Regions from separate parts of the Methylobacterium sp. Leaf399 genome, predicted to be linked through region 3. Evidence: predicted binding sites of a transcription regulator. Region 3 holds the regulator's gene; each other region holds the start of a gene.

What was found. The regulator PhoB, encoded in region 3, activates phosphate uptake and scavenging genes when phosphate is short. The targets are predictions, from matches to a motif close to TGTCATNNANCTGTCAT.
Region 1: a site for PhoB is predicted at 2,059-2,075, ahead of ASG40_RS08635 (ceramide glucosyltransferase). Genes of this name have one in related genera too.
Region 2: a site for PhoB is predicted at 2,896-2,912, ahead of ASG40_RS06630 (glycerophosphodiester phosphodiesterase family protein). Genes of this name have one in related genera too.

What each region holds. Positions count from the first base shown of each region.
Region 1 is NZ_LMQK01000012.1:102,507-107,799, forward strand. Features, by position in the region: gene eat (ethanolamine permease) at 1-737, opposite strand, end outside; gene ASG40_RS08635 (ceramide glucosyltransferase) at 810-1,985, opposite strand; gene ASG40_RS08640 (NAD(P)/FAD-dependent oxidoreductase) at 2,110-3,054, shown strand; gene ASG40_RS08645 (histone deacetylase family protein) at 3,054-3,953, shown strand; gene ASG40_RS08650 (hypothetical protein) at 3,978-4,181, opposite strand; gene ASG40_RS08655 (formate dehydrogenase subunit gamma) at 4,264-5,283, opposite strand.
Region 2 is NZ_LMQK01000006.1:35,668-40,960, forward strand. Features, by position in the region: gene pnp (polyribonucleotide nucleotidyltransferase) at 1-2,183, opposite strand, end outside; gene rpsO (30S ribosomal protein S15) at 2,402-2,671, opposite strand; gene ASG40_RS06630 (glycerophosphodiester phosphodiesterase family protein) at 2,955-4,190, shown strand; gene ASG40_RS06635 (GNAT family N-acetyltransferase) at 4,499-5,089, shown strand.
Region 3 is NZ_LMQK01000035.1:76,113-81,405, reverse strand. Features, by position in the region: gene pstC (phosphate ABC transporter permease subunit PstC) at 1-92, shown strand, start outside; gene pstA (phosphate ABC transporter permease PstA) at 112-1,017, shown strand; gene pstB (phosphate ABC transporter ATP-binding protein PstB) at 1,071-1,889, shown strand; gene phoU (phosphate signaling complex protein PhoU) at 2,018-2,737, shown strand; gene phoB (phosphate regulon transcriptional regulator PhoB) at 2,770-3,471, shown strand; gene ASG40_RS19680 (GcrA family cell cycle regulator) at 3,542-4,075, opposite strand; gene ASG40_RS19675 (cell envelope integrity EipB family protein) at 4,601-5,293, shown strand, end outside.

The DNA of each region.
Region 1 (5,293 bases), on a different contig from region 3:
ATCACCCCGAAGGCCAGCACGGTCAGGGTCAGCACCCCGGTGATGTAGGCGATGGGGATGGTGCGCTTGGGGTCCTTGGCCTCCTCGGCGGCCATGGCGACGCCTTCGATGGCGAGGAAGAACCAGATGGCGAAGGGGATCGCCGCCAGCATGCCGCCGATGGCCGGCCATCCGAACGTGCTGCTGCCGGCCCAACCGTCCACCGCGAAGTTCGACCAGGTGAAGGCGGGGGCGACGACGCCCATGAACACGAGGAGTTCGCCCACCGCCAGGATGGTCACGAACAGTTCGAAGGTCGCCGCGATCTGAACGCCGACGATGTTGAGGGTCATGAACAGGAGGTAGGCGCCGAGCGCCGCGTGCTTCGGGTCGAGACCGGGAAACTGAACGTTGAGGTAGGCGCCGATGGCCAGCGCGATGGCGGGCGGCGCGAACACGAACTCGATCAGCGTCGCAAAGCCTGCGATGCAGCCGCCGGTGGGGCCGAAGGCGCGGTAGCTGTAGGCGAACGGGCCGCCCGCCTGCGGGATCGCGGTCGTGAGTTCGGTGAAGCTGAAGATGAAGGCGACGTACATCGCCGCGATGACGGTGGTGGTGACGAGGAAGCCGAGGGTGCCGGCACTGGCCCAGCCGTAGCTCCAGCCAAAATACTCGCCGGAGATGACGAGGCCGACGGCGATGCCCCAGAGGTGAAAGGCGTTGAGGCTCTTGTCGAGGCCGGGTCCCGCGCTTGCCATTCCGTCACCCTCAATCGACCGGATCCGGTCTGCCTGAAGGTCTCGCAAGATCGCTGCCGGATCAACGGGGCGTCAGGCGGCGCTCTCGCCCGCGCGCAGGCGGCCCGGCTCCTTGGCGCGGATGTCCATGGTGTTGCCGCGCCAGACGATGGCGCTCTGCATCCAGGCGCTGGCCCAGATCGCCGGGAATACCGCATCGCGCACGAGGAAGGCGAGGATCGTCCGCGGCCGGCGATACCAGCCCGCACGGGCGGCGAGGGCGTACTCGCCGGCATACCAGGCCGCCGCCATGCCGAGGACCGCACCGGCCACCTCGGGCGTCGGCACGATGGCGACGGCGAGGGTGAACGGCAGCAGCGGCCCGGTGCCGATCTCCGGGGCGAAGAACAGCGGGAAGGTGACACGCCGCAGCCGCGCCCAGCGCTGCTGGCGCGACCAGATCTCCCCGAAGGACCGCCGCCCGAGGGGCTGCTCGAACGGCGAGGCGACGAGGTGGACCCGCTTTCCGGCCGCGCGCACGAGCTTGGTCGCCGCGGCGTCCTCGGCGATCTCGGCCGCCAGTGCCCGGATGCCGCCGTGGGCCTCCAGGAACGGCTTGTTCCACAGCATGCTCTTGCCCTGGGCGAAGCCGAGACCGACGCTCTCGCCGGCATATTGCCAGCGCGCCTGCAGGGTGTTGAGGAAGGCGCATTCGAGCTCGGCGCAGAATCCGTGCGGCCGCGCCCCCACCGGGGTCGAGCAGACGAGGCCGGTGTCCTCCCGCCAGGAGGCCTGGAGCCGCTGCAGGTAGTCCGGCGGCATCAGCACGTTGGAATCGGCCAGCACCACCCACTCGTGCCGGGCCGCCTCCCAGCCGCGCACGCAGTTGTTGAGCTTGGGGTTGTCGCTCGCCCGCTCGTCGCCGACGATGAGCCGGGACGGTACCCGCGGATGGGCCGCCATCAGGCGATGCAGCAGCGGCACGATCGGATCGTCGGCATCGGCGACGCAGAAGATCAGCTCGTAATCGGGATAGTCGAGCTTGAACCCGCGCGTCAGCATCTCCTCGCTGAAGGCCTCGATCCCGCAGACGGGCCGCACCAGGGAAACCGGCGCTCCGACCGGGAAGGTCGAACGCCCGTCGGATCGGCCGAGGCGCCGGGCCGCCATTGCCAGGCTGACGAGGTTGACGAGGGTGAGCAGCGCACACAGCGACAGGGCGACGACCATGCCGATCTCGACCTCGCCGGCCTCGACACTGCCCGTCATCGCCGTCTCCTCCTCCGGCAGGGATCGCCGGTGAGGCGCCGTACCACTGGCGAGGGGGCCTAACAGCCGGCCTGTTTCAACCGTATGACAAAGGCCGCGGCGGCGGTCGGAGGCGGGGATGGGAATGCGCGTGGCGGTCCTGGGGGCCGGGATCTCCGGCGCGGCTGCGGCGCGGGCCCTGACCCGGGCCGGCTTCACCGTCGTCGTCCTCGACAAGGGCCGCGGGGTCGGGGGACGGATGGCGACCCGGCGGGTGGCGGACAGCGACCTCTCGTTCGATCACGGCGCCCAGTTCCTGCGCGCCCGCGGTCCGGCTTTCCGGGCGCAGGTGGCGGACTGGCTGGCGCGCGGTGTCGTCGCCCCCTGGGGCGGGCACGACCGCTACGTCGGGACCCCCGCCATGACGGCGCCGGTGCGCGACCTCCTTGTCGGTCTCGACGTCCGCACCGGAGTCACGGTGACGTCGTTGGTTCGCGAACCCGCGGGCTGGCGCGTGTCGGTCGCCGAAGGCGCCGTCGCGGAAACCTTCTCGGCCGTGGCGATCGGATTTCCATCCGTCCAGACGACGCGCCTCATCGACGCAAGCGGTCTCACCCTCACCGGGCCGGAGTCGGCGGCCTACGCGCCGTGCTGGTCCCTGATGGTCGCCCTCGACGGCCCGGCACCGTTTCCCGAGGCCGATCGCCGTTTTGCCGAGGGCGCCATCGCCGCCATCGTCCGCGAGGAGTCGCGCCCCGGGCGGGCGGCGGGTACGCGCCTCCTGGTCCATGCCGGTCCCGAGTGGTCGCGCCGGCACCTGGAGGAGACCCGAGAGTCCGTGACCGGGCGGCTGCTCGACGCGCTGGCCGAGCGCCTCGGCAGGCCGCTCACGCCCACCTTTGCGAGCGCCCATCGCTGGCGCTACGCCCTCGTGGAGACCGCGATCGGCCAGGACTGCCTCTACGACCCCGCGCTGCGCCTCGGCGCTTGCGGCGACTGGTGCCTCGGGCCGCGCATCGAGGCTGCCTTCGACAGCGGATCGGCGTTGGCCGCGCGCATCGTCGCGGACCTGACGGACCCGGCGGCCTGATGCCGCCTCCCATCGTGTTCCATCCCGCCTACGAGGCGGTCCTGCCGCCCGGTCACCGTTTTCCGATGCGCAAGTACGGACGCCTCGCCGAGGTGCTGACCGCGAAGGGCCTCGTCCCGAACGGATTCGTCCGCCCGGAACCGGCCGGCCCCGACCTCCTCGCGCTGGCCCACGAGCGAGCCTATGTCGAGGCCGCCCTCGGCCTTCGCCTGCCTCCGGCCGTCGAACGGGAGATCGGATTGCCGGTGGATGCCGGCGTCGTCGCCCGTGCCTGCGCGTCGGCGGGGGGAACGCTCGCCGCCGCGCGGCTCGCGCTTGCGGGCGGGCTCGCCGGCAGCGCCGCCGGCGGCAGCCATCACGCCCGCCGCGAAAGCGGGGCGGGCTTCTGCGTGTTCAACGACGTGGCGGTGGCGGCCCGCGCCCTCCAGGCAGACGGATCGATCGCGCGGGCGTTGGTCGTGGACCTCGACGTGCACCAGGGCGACGGCACGGCCGACTGCCTCGGCCGCTCGCCGGACCTGTTCACCCTCTCCGTGCACGGGGAGAAGAACTACCCGATCTGCAAGATTCCCGGCGACCGCGATATCGGACTCCCGGACGGCATCGACGATGCCGGCTACCTGTCGGTCCTGACGGGCTGCTTGCCGGACCTCCTCGACCGGCTCGCCCCCGACCTCGTGTTCTACAACGCAGGCGTCGATTCGCACCGGGACGACCGCCTCGGTCGTCTCTCGCTCAGCGACGAGGGGCTGGCCCGCCGCGACGGTTATGTCGTTCGAGAGGTTCGGCGGCGCCGCATCCCGCTCGTCGCCGTCATCGGCGGCGGCTACACCACCGACATCGATGCCCTGGCCGGACGCCACGCCCTCGTGTTCGAGGCGATGGCCGCGGCATCGTGACGGACGCGCCCGGCGCTGCTCGGATCAGGCGCCGTGGGGCTTGTGACCCGACGGCATCGGGGTGTCGCCGGACCACTGGGGACCGACGAGGTTCGTACCGGGATGCGAGACGCGCGCACCGGACGTGGAGAACGCCTGGTAGGCGAGCACCCGGTTGCTATCCATGACGTAGGCGGCCGCCAGGCCCAAACCGATCGCGGCGATCACGGCCACGGCAAACGCTTTCATGTCACCCTCTCTCACCGAACCGGGCCGGGGCCGGGCTCGCATAGCCTGCTCGCGGCCGGGGCGGGACGCCCCGGCACGCCGTCTATTCTGCGGGGACCGGACGCACCGGCCGGCGCGTACCGTGGTCGACCTTGCCGATTTCCTTCTCGACCCAGAGGTCGTGGTGCGACCGGGCCCAGCCGAGATCGACCTTGCCGCTGCCCATGGCATCGTAGGCGCCCTCCATGCCGACGCTGCCGATGTAGATGTGGGCCAGGATGCCGGCGATGAAGACGACGCCGATCAGCGAGTGGACCACCTGCATCACCTGCATGCCGGTGATGTCCGTGAGCACGAAGGGGAAGATCATCATCAGGCCGGTCACGCTCATCGCCGTGCCGAAGCCCACCACCATCCAGAACACCATCTTCTGGCCGGCGTTGAACCGTTCGGCGTGGGGATGGCCGTTACCGATGAGGCCGCCGCCGGCCTTGATCCAGTGCCAGTCGATCCGGTTGGGGATGTTGTCCTTCAGCCAGACCACGAACATCAGCGCGATGCCGAGCATGAACGGCCAGGCGAGATAGATGTGCGCGTATTTCGCGTATTGCGACACCACCGCGAAGGCGTCCGGCCCGATCACCGGGGCGAGCAAACGCTTGCCGAAGATGTAGTTCAGGCCCGACAGGGACAGGATGATGAAGCAGCTCGACGTCATCCAGTGCGTCACCCGCTCGAAGGTGCCGAAGCGCAGGATCTTCTTGCCGGAATCGGGGCCCCGCTCGAGCTTGATCCGGCCTCGCCAGAGGTAGAAGCCGGCGAGCAGGGCGATGGCCCCGAGCACGGCGAGCCCGCCGATCCAGGGCAGCCAGCTCTCGCGGAACGCACGGTAGTCTCGACCCTGGGGCTGGATCAGGCTCGCGGCCTTGCCGTCCGGGATCGTGACGCGGCCGACGATCTTGGGGTCCTGCTTGAACAGGAACTCCTCGTTGACCGAATCCGCCGTCGGGTTCTGCCCGGTCGGGTTGAGGCCGTCCTTCGTCTGCTGCGCCATCGCCGGCGCGGACGCGGCGAGAGCTGCAGCCACGACGATCGTCCTGAAAAGCGTCAATCCCCGCCGCATCGGCGTTCCC
Region 2 (5,293 bases), on a different contig from region 3:
CCGCGCTCCCGGCGGGGCTCCTGGTCGCCACCGCGCACCCGGTCCTGGTCCGCGTTGCGCTCGGCCTTGAGCTTCTCGGTGAGGTCCTCGCCGGTCTCCTGGTCGACGACCTTCATGGACAGGCGGATCTTGCCGCGGTCGTCGGCGCCGAGGAACTTCACCTTCACCTTCTGGCCGTCCTTGACCACGTCCGTCACCTTGGCGACCCGCTGGGCGGCGAGCTCCGAGATGTGGACGAGGCCGTCCTTGGCGCCGAAGAAGTTCACGAAGGCGCCGAACTCCATGCACTTCACGACGGTGCCGTCGTAGATCATGCCGACTTCGGCCTCCGCCACGATCGAGCGGATCCAGTTGTAGGCGGCCTTGATGGCCTTGCCGTCGCTGGAGGCGATCTTCACCGTGCCGGTGTCGTCGATGTTGATCTTGGCGCCGGTCTTCTCGACGATCTCGCGGATCACCTTGCCGCCGGTGCCGATCACTTCCCGGATCTTGTCGGTGGGGATCTGCATGGTCTCGATGCGGGGCGCATATTCGCCGAGCTCGGGACGGGCGTCGGTGAGCGCCTTGGCCATCTCGCCGAGGATGTGGACGCGGCCTTCCTGCGCCTGGTGCAGGGCGATCCGCATGATCTCCTCGGTGATGCCGGCGATCTTGATGTCCATCTGCAGCGAGGTGATGCCGCTCTCGGTGCCGGCCACCTTGAAGTCCATGTCGCCCAGGTGATCCTCGTCGCCGAGGATGTCGGAGAGCACGGCGTAGCGCTCACCCTCGAGGATGAGGCCCATGGCGATGCCGGCGACGGGCCGGCGCAGGGGCACGCCTGCATCCATCAGCGCCAGCGAGGCGCCGCAGACGGAGGCCATCGACGAGGAGCCGTTGGACTCGGTGATCTCGGACACGACGCGGATCGTGTACGGGAACTCGTGGGCCGGCGGCAGCACGGGATGCACGGCACGCCAGGCGAGCTTGCCGTGGCCGATCTCGCGACGGCCCGGCGAACCCATGCGGCCGGTCTCGCCCACCGAGTAGGGAGGGAAGTTGTAGTGCAGCAGGAAGGTCTCCTTGTAGGTGCCTTCCAGCGCGTCGATGAACTGCTCGTCCTCGCCGGTGCCGAGCGTGGCCACCACCAGCGCCTGGGTCTCGCCGCGGGTGAACAGGGCCGAGCCGTGGGCGCGCGGCAGAACGCCGGCCTCGGACACGATCGGGCGCACGGTGCGGACGTCGCGGCCGTCGATGCGGCTGCCGGTGTCGAGCACGTTCCAGCGCACCACCTTGGACTGGGCCTCCTTGAAGGCGGCCTTGACCTTCTCGGGCGCGTACTTGGCCTCGCCCTCGGCGGGGCAGAGGGCGGCCATCACCGTCGCCTTGACGGCGTCGACGGCGGCGTAGCGCTCCTGCTTGACGGTGTTCTTGTAGGCGGCGCGGAGTTCCGTCTCGCAGATCGCCAGGACGGCCTTCTCGACCTCCTCGTTCTCCGGGGCGGTGAAGTTGCGCGGCTCCTTGGCGGCCTTCTCGGCGAGCCGGATGATGGCGTCGATGACCGGCTGGAAATGCTTGTGGCCGAACATCACGGCGCCGAGCATCACGTCCTCGTCGAGTTCCTTGGCCTCGGACTCGACCATCAGGACGGCGTCCTGGGTGCCGGCCACGACGAGGTCGAGGGAGGAGGTCTCCATCTCGGGAACGGGCGGGTTGAGCTTGTACTGGCCGCCGATGTAGCCGACGCGCGCCGCGCCGATCGGGCCGGTGAAGGGCACGCCCGACAGGGTGAGGGCGGCCGAGGCCGCGACCATCGCCAGGACGTCGGGATCGTTCTCGAGGTCGTGGGTCAGGACGGTGATGACGACCTGGGTGTCGTTGCGCCAGCCCTCGACGAAGAGGGGGCGGATCGGCCGGTCGATGAGGCGGGAAACCAGGGTCTCCTTCTCGGAGGGACGGCCTTCGCGCTTGAAGTAACCGCCGGGGATGCGGCCGGCGGCATAGGCGCGCTCCTGGTAGTTCACGGTGAGCGGCAGGAAGTCGATGCCGGCCTTGGGCTCCTTGGCGGAGACGACCGTGGCGAGCACGGAGGTGTCGCCGTAGGTCGCCATCACGGCGGCGTCGGCCTGGCGGGCGACCTTGCCGGTCTCGAGGACGAGCTTGCGGTCGCCCCAGATCAGCTCTTCACGTTGAACGTCGAACATATCGTTTTTCCTTGCCATCATGCGGTCGGGCGGACCCGGCGCGGCCAGGGGCAAGACGGCGAGGGGCTCTTCGCGATGACGAAAAGTCCCTTGCGATCCTGTCCCCGGCTCTTGCGCCTCCAAGTCGCCCGAGGGTCGCGCGGCCGGACCCATTCCGGCAGCGCGGTTACGAAAACGCGGCCCTGAGTCGAACTCGGGACCGCGTGGAAAAAACCGCCTTAGCGGCGGATGCCGAGACGCTCGATGAGGCTGCGGTAGCGGGCCTCGTCCTTGCCCTTGACGTAGTCGAGCAGCGAGCGGCGCTGCGAGACCATCTTCAGGAGGCCGCGACGGGAGTGGTTGTCCTTGCCGTGGGTCTTGAAGTGGCCGGTGAGGTTGGTGATCCGCTCGGTGAGGATCGCCACCTGGACCTCCGGCGAACCGGTGTCCTTGCCGCCCTGCGCGTATTCCTTGATGAGCGCGGTCTTGCGCTCTGCCGTGATCGACATCGCTATCCCCTTCGGTTGGGTTGGGTCGGGTTGCGCGGCCACGCGAACGGGAGGCCATGCGACGCTCGGGTCGGGCCGCTGCCGGGATGTCGTCCAGCAGGGTCGCGCCACAAGCAGGTTCGGCCCCGTGCCCGTTGCCGGGTCGAGGCTGCGCCGGTCATACACGAAACCACGCGGGACGCCACCCCCGGGCGCGGGACGCGTCCCCCGGGGAGCGGACGTGCCTTCATGCTCCCGTCATCCCGTCGCGCTAGCCGCCGATGCCGGCGAAGAGGGATCAACGATGCGTGCGTTCGCGAAGGCGACGGTCCTCCTCCTGGCATTGCTGCTGCCGGCGGCGGCTCAAGGCTCCCGAGCGGCCCAGATCGGGCCGCGCCCGTTCCACCTCGTCGACACCATGAAGCCCGGCCCCCTCAAGGACAGGCTCGCCGCCTGCGGCACGGACCGGGCCTACACCGCCAAAAGCTTCTCGATCTCGCACCGGGGCGCCCCGCTCCAGTTCCCCGAGCACACCCGAGAGGGCGTGCTGGCGGCGGCCCGGATGGGGGCGGGGATCATCGAGTGCGACGTCACCTTCACGAGGGACCGGCAGCTCGTGTGCCGGCACGCCCAGTGCGACCTTCACACCACCACCGACATCCTGGCCCGGCCGGACCTGGCGGCCCGATGCACGAAGGCCTTCACCCCCGCCGATCCGGCCACCGGCGCCAAGGCCTCGGCCACCTGCTGCACCAGCGACCTGACGCTGGCCGAATTCAAGTCCCTGAAACCGAAGATGGACGCGGCCGACCCCGACGCCACCACGCTGGCCGGCTACATGAACGCGACCCCGCGCTGGCGCACGGATCTCCATGCCGCCGGCACCACCCTGATGACGCACAAGGAGTACATCGCCCTCGTCAAATCGCTCGGCCGCCGGTTCACGCCCGAACTGAAGGCGCCCGAGGTGCCGATGCCGTTCGCGGGAACCTACACCGAGGACGACTACGCCCGGCAGATGATCGACGAGTACAGGCAGGCGGGGATCCCGGCCACGGACGTGTTCCCCCAGAGCTTCCGGCTGCGCGACGTGCTGTTCTGGCTCGAGGCCGATCCCGCCTTCGGCCGCCAGGCCTTCCTCCTCGACAACCGCGACGAGACCGACCCAGGCTTCGATCCCGCCAGGCCCGAAACGTGGAGCCCGAGCATGGCCGATCTCGTCGCCAAGGGGGTGCGGACCCTGGCGCCGCCCCTGTGGATGCTGGTGACGCTCTCGCCGGAAGGGGCGATCGTCCCCTCGGCCTACGCCCGCGAGGCGAAACGCGCCGGGCTCGACCTGATCGCCTGGTCGCTGGAGCGGTCCGGGCCGCTCGCGGCCGGCGGCGGCTCCTACTACCGGTCGGTCCGGCCCGCGATCGACCGCGACGGCGACATGCTCACCCTGCTCGACGTGCTCCATGGGCAGGTCGGCGTGCGCGGGGTGTTCTCGGACTGGCCGGCCACCACCACCTTCTACGCCAACTGCGTCGGGGCCGACTGAGCAGGTTTCGCAAAAGCGGCCACCGTTTTCGCGTCGACGACCTGCGACACACCGATGACCTGAGCGGGGTGAAGCGTTGGCTCGCCAACGCGAACCTGCCGAGGGCGCGCCGCTGGCCCGGAACGTGCCAGCCCCGGAATCCCGCCACCGCCCGGCCGGTGCCGGCCTCCGTACCGGCCTCGGCTCCACGACCGAATGCGATCGGCTTGACGGTCGCCGAGGTCCGATGTGAGGTGTCACCTGCCCAGGGCGTCACGACAGGCGAATGCCGGTCCGCCGATATCCAAACGGCCTTTGAAGGTGTGCCGATGCCATTCGAGCCCGTCACCCTGTCCGGGCGGCATGTCGAACTCATCCCCTTGTCGCCCGACCATGGCCAAGCCCTCGCGGAGGCCGTGCGCGACGGCGAGCTCTGGCGGTTGTGGTACACCGCCATCCCCTCGCCGGAGGCGATGGCGGCCGAGATCGACCGTCGGCTCGGCCTTCGGGCAGCGGGTTCCATGCTCCCCTTCACCGTCCTGGACGGCCCCGGCGGCCGACCGGTCGGCATGACGACCTTCATGAACATCGACGCCGCGGGGCCGCGCGCGGAAATCGGCTCGACGTGGTACGCCGCCCGCGTTCAGCGCACCCTGCTCAACACCGAGGCCAAGCTCCTGCTGCTGGCGCACACGTTCGACGGCCTGGGGTGCCTCGCCGTCGAGTTCCGGACGCACGTCATGAACCTGGCGAGCCGCCGCGCCATCGAGCGGGTCGGCGCCAAGCTCGACGGCGTCCTGCGCCACCACCAGCGCATGCCGGACGGCACCCTTCGCGACACCTGCGTCTACAGCGTCACGGCGCCCGAATGGCCCATGGTGCGTTCGCATCTGACGTGGCAGCTCGAGAAGCCACGGTAACGGTGTCGCGCAGGAGGGGCCCCTGAGTCTCGCGACGAGCGATCCGCCGATGCCGGCATCCGAGCCCCGCGAGCCCAAGCCCAGCGAGCCGAAGACCAGCGAGCCCAAGCCCCGGAAGCCCAAGCCCCGGGAGCCCAAGCCCCGCGAGCCCAAGACCCGCGAGCCCAAGACCCGAAAGGGGTCGGACCCCATGGCAGTCCCATT
Region 3 (5,293 bases):
CGCTGATGGCGCTGGGCTGCATCCTCTTCGTCGTCACCTTCATCGTCCTGATCATCGCCCGCCTGCTCGTCAGGCGCGTGAAGGTCGCCTGAGAGCAGGGAAACCGCACCCATGGCCTCTGCCACTCACCCCACCGTGCCCCCGCAACGGGCGGCCGCACCGACCACCGGCAGCCGTGTCCGGTCCGGCCGGCGGATCGCCGACAAGGTCCTCATCGTGGCGAGCACCATCGCCACGGGGATCGGGATCGTCGTGCTCGGCTCGATCCTGCTCATGCTCATCGTCGAGGGGGTGAAGGGCTTCTCCCCGCTGCTGTTCACCGAGCCGACCCCCGGACCGGGCTCCGAGGGCGGCGGCATCGCCAACGCCATCCTCGGCAGCCTCGTGCTGACCCTGATCGGCATCGTCATCGCCACGCCGATTGGCGTGCTCGCGGGAACCTACCTGGCGGAGTACGGCCGCAACTCGAAGCTCGCGGACATCATCCGCTTCCTGAACGACATCCTGCTCTCGGCGCCCTCGATCCTGATCGGCCTCTTCGTCTACACGCTGATGGTCAAGCCGATGGGCAGCTACTCGGGCTGGGCCGGCGGCGTGGCACTCGCCATCATCGCCACCCCGGTCATCGTGCGCACCACCGAGGACATGCTGCGCCTCGTCCCCTCCACCCTGCGCGAGGCGGGCGCGGCGCTGGGCGCTCCGCCCTCCATCGTGATCAAGGCGATCACCTGGCGCGCGGCGAGCGCGGGCATCGTCACCGGCATCATCCTGGCCCTGGCCCGGATCGCGGGCGAGACGGCACCGCTGCTGTTCACGGCGCTGAACAACAACAGCTGGTTTTCGGCCAACCTGATGGGCGGCATCCCCAACCTTCCGGTGATGATCTACCAGTTCGCGCTGTCTCCCTATCCGAACTGGCAGCAGCTGGCCTGGGCCGGGGCGCTCCTCATCACCGTCACGATCCTCGCCCTGTCGATCGTGGCCCGCTTCGTCATCAAGAGCGATCGCGCGCGCTGACAGCGCGCCGATCCGGTCCCTTCCTCTTCCGTCTCGACAAGGACGAACCCACGATGAGCGCCGAGCCCGCGATCCAAGCCGCCCAACTGACCGGGCGCCACAAGGCGGACGAGAACGCCCCGATCCGCATCGCCGTGAAGGATCTCAACTTCTATTACGGCAACTTCCACGGCCTGAAGTCGGTCAACCTCAACTTCCACGACCGGCAGGTGACGGCGCTGATCGGCCCGTCGGGCTGCGGCAAGTCGACGTTGCTGCGCACCTTCAACCGGATCTACAGCCTCTATCCCGAGCAGCGGGCCGAGGGCGAGATCATGCTCGACGGTCGCAACATCCTCGACCCGAAGATCGACCTCAACGAGCTGCGCTCGAAGATCGGCATGGTGTTCCAGAAACCGACGCCGTTCCCGATGTCGATCTACGACAACGTCGCCTTCGGCCTTCGCCTGTACGAGCGCTTGTCCAAGGCCGATCTCGACATCCGCGTCGAGGAATCCCTGCGCAAGGCGGCCCTGTGGGACGAGGCCAAGGACAAGCTCAAGCAGTCCGGCATGGGCCTCTCCGGCGGCCAGCAGCAGCGCCTGTGCATCGCCCGCACCGTCGCCCAGCGCCCGGAGGTGATCCTGTTCGACGAGCCGACCTCGGCGCTGGACCCGATCTCGACGGGACGCATCGAGGAGCTGATCGAGCAGCTGCGCTCCGAGTTCACGATCGTCATCGTGACGCACAACATGCAGCAGGCCGCCCGCATCTCGCAGTTCACGGCGTTCATGTACCTCGGCGAACTCGTGGAATTCGGGCCCACCACCCGGATCTTCATGAACCCCGAGAAACGCCAGACCCAGGACTACATCACCGGCCGCTTCGGCTGAGGCCGTTCGACTGGCGGACGGTCCCCTTCAGACATCGCATCGGGCCCGACCTCGTCCGCTGCGAAATACCCTCCCGACCGATCCCGTTCGCCGTTCCCCGCCGGGGCGCCGACCCGAGGAGTGCGATCATGCCCGACCATATCGTCAGTTCCTACGACACCGACCTCGAGGACCTGCGCCGCGCGATCTCCGAGATGGGCGGCATCGCCGAGAAGATGATGAACGAGGCGGGCCACGCCCTCGTGCGGCGCGACGCCACCCTGGCCCAGACGGTCATCGCGGCAGACCAGCGCCTCGACGTACTGCAGCGCGAGATCGAGGAGCGGGCGATCCTGCTCATTGCGCGGCGCCAGCCGATGGCCATCGACCTGCGCGAAACCATCTCGGCGATCCGCGTGTCGAGCGATCTCGAGCGGATCGGCGATCTGGCCAAGAACGTCGCCAAGCGCGTCATCGCCATCGCCGGCGAGATCCAGTCGCAGAAGGTGGTCGTGGGCATGCAGCACATGGGCGACCTCGTCCAAGAGCAGCTCAAGGACGTGCTGGACGCCTATTCCAGCCGCGACATCAAGGCGGCGCACGACGTCTGGGAGCGGGACGGCGCCATCGACGCCCTCTACAATTCGCTGTTCCGCGAGCTCTTGACCTACATGATGGAAGACCCGCGCAACATCTCGTTCTGCACGCACCTGTTGTTCTGCGCCAAGAACATCGAGCGGATCGGCGACCACACTACCAACATCGCCGAGACGATCCATTACCTCGTCACCGGTGAGAACCTTCCCACCGATCGCCCGAAGAACGACGCGTCGAACTACGCCATGGTGGAGCCGCCGACCGGCGCCTGAAGCCCCCGGCAGGGACATCCCAGACAAAGCCCATGAGTACGCGTATCCTGATCGTCGAGGACGAGGAGGCCCTTACCCTCCTCCTCCGCTACAACCTCGAGGCGGAGGGGTTCACCGTCGACGCGGCCGCCCGCGGCGACGAGGCGGACCTGCGCCTGCAGGAACAGCTTCCCGACCTGGTGCTGCTCGACTGGATGCTGCCCGGCCTGTCGGGGATCGAGCTCTGCCGCCGCATCCGTGCGCGCCGCGAGAGCGAGACCCTGCCCGTCATCATGCTCACGGCCCGCGGCGAGGAGGGCGACCGGATCCGCGGTCTCGGCACGGGGGCGGACGATTATATTGTCAAGCCGTTCTCGGTGCCCGAACTGCTGGCGCGGGTGCGGGCGCTGCTGCGGCGCGCCAAGCCGGCGCATGTGGCGAGCCTGCTCATCGCCGGCGACATCGAGCTCGACCGGGTCAGCCACCGCATCCGCCGTCAGGGCCGCGAGATCCACCTCGGGCCCACCGAGTTCAAGCTGCTCGAATTCCTGATGCAGAGCCCCGGCCGGGTGTTCTCGCGCGAACAGCTCCTGGACGGCGTCTGGGGTCACGACGTCTACATCGACGAGCGCACCGTCGACGTCCACGTCGGCCGCCTGCGCAAGGCCATCAACCGCACGACCCAGTCCGATCCCATCCGCACCGTTCGCGGCTCAGGCTATTCGTTCGACGAGACCTTCGCCGTCGACGCGTGAGGCCGCCACGCGCGGTATCGCCGTCCCGACCGCGACATCCGCCGCCCGGCCGCGAGCCGGCCGTGAGGGATCAGCGGAATCCGCCGGCCCGGCGGTCGCGTTTGCGCTCGGTCGCCGGCTGATAGGCGATCTCGGCGTGATGGGTGCAATAGGGCAGGCCGGTGATCGCCCGGTCGCCGCAATAGTAGAAGTCCGTCGAGGTCGGGTCCCCCATCGGCCAGCGGCACATCGCTTCCCGCAGGTCCATGATCGTCACCCGCCGCGAGACCGCCAGGGTGACGGGATCGGCGGGCAGCGCGACGTCGAGTGTGGCGGCAGCGACGACCGCCTCGACGACGATCGGTTCCACCGGCGGCGGGAGCGTCGCCTCCTCGACGATGATCTCGACCTCCGCCTCGCGGGTCGCCTTCTTGCGCCCCGCGATCGCGGTGTCGGCGCTCTTCACGCGTCCCGAAAGCCCCAGGCGGTGGACCTTCCCGATCACGGCGTTGCGGGTCACGCCGGTCAGTTGCGTCGCGATCTGGCTCGCGCTCAGACCCTCTTCCCAGAGGCGGCGCAACAGCGCGACGCGTTCATCCGTCCAGCCCGGGACTGTGTCCATCATCGCCCCCTCAGACATTCGATCATCGCCCCGTCACGACGCAACACCCGCACCCGCCATCTTCGTAACGACCCAGTCGAAAAGGCCATTTCACGATGTCGTCATGACACGGTGTATTGAAAAGAACCGCACGCCTTCCACGGGAACGCTGGTTTCGCCGACGGCAAACCCATCACGACGCGCGCTCTGGTCGTCGTCGAACCGTCGTGTATTGGCCGTCGCGCCGGATGCATCGCCAATCAGCGCGACCGTACAGGAGGCGTCGAGCCGTATGCAAGGGAGACCATGCACGCCCTGCGGCTTTCCACTGCCAATGGGTTCCCGCCACTGCCGATGGGCCCCTGCCATTGCCGATGGCGCCTCACCATCGCCGAGGGGTCTCCACGGCACGTCGCGGTCCGACCACTCCGAGCCCGCATTGTCGCCTAAGCCGGCGTGACTATGTGTGGGCGGTGCGACCGGACGGGTTTTGGTCGGCTCGCGTTCGAACAGGGAGACACCATGCGGTCGTCACGGCGGTTGGGAGGAATGGCGGCGGGCCTCGTCGTGGCGGCGGGGGCTGCGCAGGCGGCGGAGCCGATCCGCCTCGCCGGGCACCGCGCGGTGTACGAACTATCCCTGGCCGAGAGCAGCGCCAGCCGTTCGGTGGAGAGTGCGCGCGGTCGCATCGTCCTCGATTTCGGCGGCGACGCCTGCAAGGGCTACACGATGCAGACCCGCCAGGTGACGCAGCTCCAGAGCGGGGAGAGCGGGAGCCGGACGTCCGACCTGCGCAACACGACGTTCGAGAGCGGGGATGGTCGCAACTTCCGCTTCAAGACCGCCACCCTCCTCAACGAGGCGCCGTCCCAGGCGGTGGATGGGACCGCCGAGAGCGGGGCCGAGACCATCAAGGTCAAGCTCAAGGAGCCGAAGCGCGACCAGTTCCAGGCCACCGGCCCGGTGCTGTTTCCGAGCATCCACATGCGCCGGCTGATCGAGGCCGGGAGGGCGGGGGAGAGCACCCTGTCGGTGAAGGTGTTCGACGGCTCCGACGACGGCCGCAAGGTCTACGACACCCTGGCGGTGATCGGACGCAAGGTCGAGGGTGCGCCCAAGGGCGAGCGCGACAAGGGCGAGCGCGACAAGCCCCTGCGCGAGGGCGAGATGACCACGATGCCGCGCTGGCCTGTCACCTTGAGCTACTACACGCAGGGCGACGGCGAACGCACCCCGATCTAC